One region of the Pseudomonas sp. KH_050 genome, then DNA from elsewhere that is predicted to be linked to it. Evidence: predicted binding sites of a transcription regulator. Region 1 holds the regulator's gene; the other holds the start of a gene.
What was found. Region 1 encodes FliA, which starts transcription of late flagellar genes. Its sites were predicted from a motif close to CTAAAGTTTNNNNNNNNNNNGCCGNTAA; they were not measured.

Region 1 (4,181 bases):
TGCTGCGCAAGCGTGTGGTGTTGATCGATACCGCCGGCCTTCAGGCCAGCGACCCGGCGTTGCGCATGCAACTGGAAAGCCTGGCCGGGCGCGGGATCAAGTCAAAAAATTATCTGGTACTGGCAACCACCAGCCAGAAACAGGTTCTAACCGCTGCTTATCACAGTTACAAACGTTGCGGGCTGGCCGGCTGCATCCTGACTAAACTGGATGAAACCGCGAGTCTGGGCGACGTGTTGAGCCTGGCGATCAGTCACCAGTTACCGGTTGCCTATCTGGCCGATGGGCCACGGATCCCGGATGATCTGCATTTGCCACGACGCCATCAATTGGTCAGTCGCGCGGTGAGTGTGCAGATGCAGGAAGAACCCAGCGAAGAAGCCATGGCTGATATGTTCGCTGATCTCTATCACAGCCCGACCAAGCGGGTCGGCTGAGGTAATCATGAATAGATTGCAGTGTACCTACATCGATGGTCTGCCATGCATTGTTCCAGTGGGAACGCGCAGCCAGTTATGTGGCCTCCGTCTAAGCAAGACAAGGTAAAGAAAGAACATGGGCAGCATGCATCCCGTACAGGTTATCGCGGTGACCGGCGGCAAAGGTGGCGTCGGGAAGACTAACGTGTCAGTGAACTTGTCCCTGGCTCTAGCGGAGCTCGGCCGGCGCGTCATGCTGCTGGACGCCGATCTGGGGCTGGCGAACGTCGACGTTTTGTTGGGGCTGACACCCAAACGTACTCTGGCCGATGTGGTCGAGGGGCGCTGTGAGCTGCGCGATGTGCTGCTGCAGGGCCCCGGCGGAATCCGCATCGTCCCGGCGGCCTCCGGCACGCAGAGCATGGTGCACCTGAGCCCGGCGCAGCATGCCGGGCTGATCCAGGCGTTCAGTGATATCGGCGACAACCTCGACGTGCTGGTGATCGACACCGCCGCCGGGATTGGTGAGTCGGTGGTGAGTTTCGTGCGCGCGGCCCAGGAAGTATTGCTGGTGGTCTGCGACGAACCGACGTCGATCACCGACGCTTACGCACTGATCAAATTGCTCAATCGCGATTACGGCATGAACCGCTTCCGGGTGCTCGCCAACATGGCGCAGAGCCCCCAGGAAGGGCGCAACCTGTTCGCCAAGTTGACCAAGGTCACTGATCGCTTTCTCGACGTGGCCTTACAATACGTCGGTGCGGTGCCTTACGACGAGTGTGTGCGCAAGGCGGTGCAAAAGCAGCGTGCAGTCTATGAGGCGTTCCCGCGTTCCAAGTGCTCGCTGGCATTCAAGGCCATCGCGCAGAAGGTCGATACCTGGCCGTTGCCGGCCAATCCGCGCGGGCACCTGGAATTCTTCGTCGAGCGGCTGGTGCATCAAACGGCAGGACCGGTGCTATGACAGCCAGCGGCTACAACCTTTACAAATCCTCGGCGCGTGACAGTCAGTGCGAACTGATCGAGCGTCATGCGCCATTGGTCAAGCGGATTGCCTACCACTTGCTGGCGCGTCTGCCGGCCAGTGTGCAGGTCGAGGATCTGATCCAGGCCGGGATGATCGGCCTGCTCGAGGTCTCGACCAAATACGACGCCAGCAAGGGTGCGAGTTTCGAAACCTATGCCGGTATCCGTATTCGTGGGGCGATGCTCGATGAGGTGCGTAAAGGTGACTGGGCGCCGCGTTCGGTTCACCGCAATACCCGGATGGTCAGTGATGCCATTCGCTCAATTGAAGCTAAAACCGGTCGTGACGCTAAAGATCACGAAGTTGCGGCCGAACTCCAATTGAGTCTCGACGATTATTACGGGATTTTGAACGACACCTTGGGCAGCCGGCTGTTCAGTTTCGACGATCTGTTGCAGGACGGCGAGCATGAAGGGCTGCACGAGGATGGCGCGAGTGCTCATCTCGAGCCGTCGCGTGACCTGGAAGATGAGCGTTTCCAGGCTGCGTTGGCGGACGCGATTGCCAATTTGCCGGAGCGTGAGCGACTGGTCTTGGCGCTGTACTACGACGAAGAGCTGAACCTCAAGGAAATCGGTGAGGTCCTGGGGGTCAGCGAATCGCGGGTCAGCCAGTTACACAGCCAGTGCGCGGCCCGCTTGCGGGGGCGTTTGGGGGAGTGGCGAGCGCGCTGACAGGCAGTGTGGGGACACTGCGAACGAGGCTGGTACGGCGTTTTTGCGCACCGGTCACGGCCTGTTGTGCTCCATGCAGCCGCTGAGTGTTACGCCGAAATGATTGAGTGGCGTGTCCAGGTGCTGGGCGCGTTTAAGACTGCTTGGAGGTCGAATTGGACAAGAACATGAAAATCCTCATCGTTGATGACTTCTCAACGATGCGGCGGATCATTAAAAACCTGTTGCGTGACCTTGGGTTCACCAACACGGTCGAGGCGGATGACGGTACTACCGCGATTCCGGTCCTCAACAGCGGGAGCATCGACTTTCTGGTAACGGACTGGAACATGCCGGGCATGACCGGTATCGACCTGCTGCGCCACGTGCGTGCCGATGAAAAACTCAAGCACCTGCCGGTGTTGATGGTCACGGCCGAAGCCAAGCGTGAGCAAATCATCGAGGCCGCTCAGGCCGGAGTGAATGGCTACGTGGTCAAACCCTTCACGGCCCAGGCGTTAAAAGAAAAGATTGAAAAAATCTTCGAACGCATCGGTTGACCGAAATTGTCACGGGGGGAGCTATGGAGCATTACGAAACATCACAGGGCGATTTTGAATCGACCCTGAAAAAACACGCCCGCGAACTGGTCGACAGCCTTGAGAAAGGTCAGTTCGGCGACGCTGTGCAACTGATCCATGAGCTCAACCAGACCCGTGATCGTGGCCTGTACCAGGAAGTCGGCAAGCTCACTCGCGAACTGCATAGTGCGATCGTCAATTTTCAGATTGACCCGAACATGCCGCAAGCCAAGGAAGTGTCACAGATCACGGATGCCACTGAGCGCCTGTCCTATGTGGTCAGGCTGACCGAGGCTGCGGCCAACCGCACCATGGATCTGGTCGAGAACAGCACGCCGCTGGTCAACGGCCTGAGCAATGACGCCCAGGCCTTGAGTGCCGACTGGGGACGTTTCATGCGCCGCGAAATCGGTGCCGAAGAGTTCCGCGAGCTGGCCCGGCGGGTTGACGGTTTCCTCACGCGCAGCGAGCAACAGAATCGTATCGTCTCGGGCAATCTCAACGACATCCTGCTGGCGCAGGATTACCAGGACCTTACCGGTCAGGTGATCAAGCGCGTGACCCAGTTGGTCACGGAAGTCGAAAGCAATCTGCTCAAACTGGTGCTGATGGCCAGTCAGGTCGACCGTTTTGCCGGCATTGAACATGACCGTGAATCGATCCTTGCGCAAAAAGATCCAGAAAAACATCTGTCTCAGGGTGAAGGTCCGCAGATTCATGCCGATAAACGAGAAGACGTTGTGTCCGGTCAGGACGATGTCGACGATTTGCTTTCCAGCCTTGGATTTTAGGCCGACCTAGTAGGAGCACCCATTAATGAGCTTCGGCGCCGATGAAGAGATCCTTCAGGATTTCCTGGTTGAGGCCGGCGAGATTCTTGAGCAACTGTCCGAACAGCTGGTCGAGCTTGAAAGCCGACCCGATGATGCGGATTTGCTCAATGCAATCTTTCGCGGTTTTCACACTGTAAAAGGGGGCGCCGGCTTCCTCCAGCTCCATGAACTGGTGGAGTGCTGTCACATCGCCGAGAACGTCTTCGACATCCTGCGCAAGGGTGAGCGACGGGTCGACTCGGAATTGATGGACGTGGTTCTGGAAGCGCTGGATGCGGTGAACGGCATGTTCACCGAAGTCCGCGAGCGCACTGCGGTCACCGCCGCAACGCCGGAGTTGTTGGCGGCTTTGGCGCGTCTGGCCGAGCCTGCTACAGCCGAGACTGCAGCGGCGGTTGAAGTCAGTGCCGAACCCGTTGCCGAGAGCGATTCGGGCGACGTCACTGATAACGAATTCGAACTGCTGCTCGACTCGCTCAATGCGGTGAAGGCCCAGGCCGAGGCACCCGCGGCGGCGCCGGTAGCGTCGGGCAGCGATGAAATCACCGATGCCGAGTTCGAGTCGTTGCTCGATCAGCTGCACGGCAAGGGGCAGTTCGCGGTCGACGCACTCGCCGCACCGGCCGAGCCTGCAGCGCCAGTAGCCCCAGCGGCCAGCAACGAAA
Region 2 (4,181 bases), 3.1 Mb from region 1:
CCGCAAGGCCCTAGTGGCCGGTGTGGCTAGTAGCGGCCACTAGAACGAAAAACGGGCAGTCACCGCGAGGGACTGCCCGTTTTCTATTGCGGCATCAGCTTCACATATCGTCTTTATCGAAGCGGCGTGCTTCACGCTGCAGCTGATAGACGAAACGCTCGACCTGTCGTTGCACCAGGCCGCTCATGTTGTGGAAGCGTACGCCGGCGAAGGTGGTGTCGATCCGCTCTTCGTAATGCAGGTAACGCAATTCGACCGGCGCGGTCATGTTGCCGAAGGGCAGGGCGGCGATGAAGCGGTCGTAGACTTCGCCGAGCTGCAGATGGCCGCAGATCTCGCCTTCAAAGCGCAACTTGCAGCCAGTCGCCGAAATATCCAGCAGCTTGCCATTGACCGGGACCTTGAGTTTTGCGCCGCCGAGCTCGATGTTGACCAGCTGCGCCAGCTTCAGTGCCGCGCGAAAGGCATTGCGCCGTTGGTGATAGACCACCTCGACAGGCATCGCGCCACGATAGCAGCGACTGCCATTGGCTTCGTCGATCGTCAGAGTGCCGTTACTGTCCCAGGCAATCCGCACGCCATCGTGGAAGCCTTCGACGCGAAATGCTTCGCCATTGAGCAGGAAACGTTCGCCATCGCGAGGAATCATTTCGTCCAGGGCAATCGTATTGCGGTCTCGATCGATTTCGACCAGATAGCTCTGAAAGCGCTGAGTGCGCTCGTGGAAGGTGATGATCAGTGGATCATGGCTCTCTTGCAGTAGCCGCAGGTTGGCGGCGATTTCCAAAGGAGTGGTGAGCACCTTCGGTGGCTGCGGAGCGTCTTCCGCGCTTAAGGCATTGAACACGGTTCATCAATCTCCAGACAAAATACCACTACACGCAATGAGCTGGCATTTTGCCAGCTAGTTTCGCGCCTTGATAGGGCGCGCTCGTTAGGAATTCAAGCTTGACTGAGCGGGCGCGGCTTCGCCAGCAGGGAGGTTGATCCGCGAGCATCATAGAGGGCAGGAGGCTCGCCACCGGTGAGGATTTTCAACTGATTGGCAGTGGTGGCTTGCTGAACCTGGATCGAGCGACCGTTGAGTTCATTGGCTGCCTGGCATTGGGCCAGAAGCTGGTTGAGGGCATCGCTTTGCGCCAGCAGTTGATCGCCAATCGCCGATTGCCCGGCAAGTTGTTCCAGGCCGCTGCGATTGGCAGGCAGGTTCAGGCTGACAAGGATCTGGCTGCGTAAACGGCCATGCTGTTCAAGCAAAATGATCAGAGCCTGTTTTTGCGCGAGAATATTTTCGAGCAGGGGCATATCGCGACCGTGCAACGCCAGGGATTCGGTTTGCAGTAACTCCAGCAACTGTCCCGTTGGAGCAAAATCGTCAGTGATCAGTTGCAGTAAATTAGTGTCGTGCATGGCTGGCCTTGGTTTTAAGCGTCCAAAAGCCTGGCGCAGGCCGTTGGCTAGCGCTGGGCTTCGAAGTTGAGCAGTTTGCTGGCTACACGGTTGCTGTCGACTTTATAGCTGCCATCGGCAATCGCTTGCTTCAATCCGGCCACGCGGGCCTTGTCGACAGCAGGTTGATCGCGCAGCTTGTCAGTGACCTTCTGCAACTGTTGAGCCTCATTACTGAGATGTACCGATTCCCCACTTTTGCTGGTACTGGCTTGTTCGACCGGGGTATTCACCGGCGCGGATTTACCGGCGTCGCCGGTTTCCCGGGTGCCGCTGGTACGCGTACTGCCTGTGAGTGTGGGGGCGTTATTTAATCGGCTGAAATCGATGACCATGATGGAAAACCTCTGGGTATTTGGACGCTTGCCATGTTTTCGGCCATACCCTGAAAAACTTTAGGCCCGATTATCGGTGAGCGCGCGCGCAGCGACTCTTGCCCTGCTTGAGGCACAGTTTAGGGAAGGCTGGGGCGTAGCGCCAGTTCCCTACATGGCGACCTCGACCTGACCCGGGGCGGTCACACGCGCCCTGATCACCCGTTGAGAGTTCAGATTCTTGACCCTGATCTGTTCGCTCAGGCCCCCGTTGGACAACGCTTCGCCAGGCATTCGTACACTGAGCGTCCCGCTGCGGGCGGAAATCACGACCTGATCGCCTTTGCGAACGACCTCCGCTTGCTCCATGTGAGCCAAGGTGATGACCTGGTCGCTGACCATTGGTCGGACAAGTTTCTGCCCGATCGCCTGATCGATAGAGGTCAGATAGCCCTGATTGATCTGGCTGATGTCGCGCTCGCGCAAGATGACGTCTTCCGGGCTGATGATTCCCGTACGTTTCAGCGGGCGGGTGGCGGTGACAATTTCTCGAAACAGGCGCACTTGAGCGGGGACGAACACCGTCCAGGGCGAGGCGCCATCGCATCGCACCCGCACGGTAACGCGACCCAACGGCTGGGCCGGACTCTCCAGAGTCGCTGTCAATTCCTTGTCGCACATCGGCATGCGCAGGCGTGGGTCGAGTTGGTTGACCTGGATTTCATAGCGTCCTGCGGTTTGGCTGGTTGCCAGATAATCTTCGACGGTGAATTCAAGAAAGCCCTGAGTGACGCCGATAAGCAGATCAGGCAAGGTAACCGAATCAGCAAGGGCAGGGCTGCCAAGGTTGAAAAAACACAACGCGGACAGCGCGCAAAGCAATTTGCGGTACTGTGCTGTGAGACGTCGGAAAAATGTCGTATGTGCATTCATAAGAGTTAAAAAGCAAGCGCCGTGCCGTTTAGTGATGAATGTGCGTCGCAACACACTTAGCGTTGGTGTAGGAGTCTGGGCATGGCTGGTGTAATGGATTCGGTAAACCAGCGCACGCAACTGGTGGGGCAGAATCGCCTTGAGCTGTTGTTGTTCCGTCTCGACGGCCAACAGCTGTATGGGATCAACGTGTTCAAGGTTCGCGAGGTGCTGCAATGCCCGAAGCTGACCCTGCTGCCCAAGTCCAGTCCTGTCGTGTGTGGTGTGGCGAATATTCGCGGGGCGACCATTCCGATCCTGGATCTGGCAATGGCCACCGGTTCCGGTCGATTGCTCGATCAGAGCAATCCCTTCGTGATCATCACGGAGTACAACACCAAGACCCAGGGGTTTCTGGTCAGGTCGGTGGAGCGCATCGTCAACATGAACTGGGAGGAGATCCATCCGCCACCCAAGGGCACCGGGCGCGATCATTACTTGACGGCGGTGACCCGGGTCGACAATCAGTTGGTCGAAATCATCGATGTCGAGAAGGTCCTGGCTGAAGTGGCGCCGACCTCGGAAGCCATTTCGGTCGGCGTGGTAGACGTTGACACCCGGCACAAGGCGGTTTCACTGCGGGTGCTGACGGTCGACGACTCGTCGGTGGCGCGCAAGCAGGTCTCGCGTTGTCTGCAAACGGTTGGAGTTGAAGTCGTGGCGTTGAACGACGGCCGGCAGGCGCTGGACTACCTGCGCAAGCTGGTCGACGAGGGCAAGAAGCCGGAAGAAGAGTTTCTGATGATGATTTCCGACATCGAAATGCCAGAAATGGACGGTTACACCCTTACGGCCGAGATCCGCAACGACCCTCGCATGCAAAAGCTACATATCATCCTGCATACTTCGTTGTCAGGAGTGTTCAATCAGGCGATGGTGAAGAAGGTCGGTGCCGATGACTTCCTTGCCAAATTTCGTCCTGATGACCTGGCATCCCGGGTAGTCGACCGGATCAAAACAGCAGACATCAGCTAGGGGCGTCTGCCCCTGGTGGTCAACACGATTTAAGAGGCGGCATCTTTGTCTACGGGTAATTTGGATTTCGAACAGTTCCGGGTCTTCCTGGAAAAAGCCTGTGGCATTTTGCTCGGTGAAAACAAGCAGTATCTGGTGTCGAGCCGTCTCAATAAACTGATGGAGCAGCAAGGCATCAAATCCTTGGGTGAGCTGATTCAACGTATTCAGACCCAACCGCGCAGTGGATTGCGCGAGATGGTGGTGGACGCCATGACCACCAACGAAACCCTGTGGTTTCGCGACACCTACCCGTTCGAGGTGCTGAAAAACAAGGTGCTGCCGGAGGCGATCAAGGCCAGTCCGGGTCAGCGCCTTCGCATCTGGTCGGCGGCCTGCTCGTCGGGGCAGGAGCCTTATTCGCTGTCCATGTCGATCGATGAATTTGAGCGGACCAGCCTGGGCCAGCTGAAAATGGGGGCGCAAATCGTT

Region 2: the regulator FliA is predicted to act here: its motif matches at 1,821-1,848, upstream of flgM (flagellar biosynthesis anti-sigma factor FlgM).

Annotation. Positions count from the first base shown of each region.
Region 1 covers NZ_CM174478.1:4,638,292-4,642,472, reverse strand. The annotation lists gene flhF (flagellar biosynthesis GTPase FlhF) at 1-437, shown strand, start outside; gene fleN (flagellar synthesis regulator FleN) at 556-1,386, shown strand; gene fliA (RNA polymerase sigma factor FliA) at 1,383-2,123, shown strand; gene AC3IUA_RS21080 (chemotaxis response regulator CheY) at 2,291-2,662, shown strand; gene AC3IUA_RS21075 (protein phosphatase CheZ) at 2,686-3,474, shown strand; gene AC3IUA_RS21070 (chemotaxis protein CheA) at 3,500-4,181, shown strand, end outside.
Region 2 covers NZ_CM174478.1:1,579,830-1,584,010, forward strand. The annotation lists gene AC3IUA_RS07235 (MFS transporter) at 1-14, shown strand, start outside; gene AC3IUA_RS07240 (flagellar brake protein) at 101-847, opposite strand; gene AC3IUA_RS07245 (flagella synthesis protein FlgN) at 943-1,410, opposite strand; gene flgM (flagellar biosynthesis anti-sigma factor FlgM) at 1,458-1,784, opposite strand; gene flgA (flagellar basal body P-ring formation chaperone FlgA) at 1,935-2,696, opposite strand; gene AC3IUA_RS07260 (chemotaxis protein CheV) at 2,778-3,710, shown strand; gene cheR (protein-glutamate O-methyltransferase CheR) at 3,756-4,181, shown strand, end outside.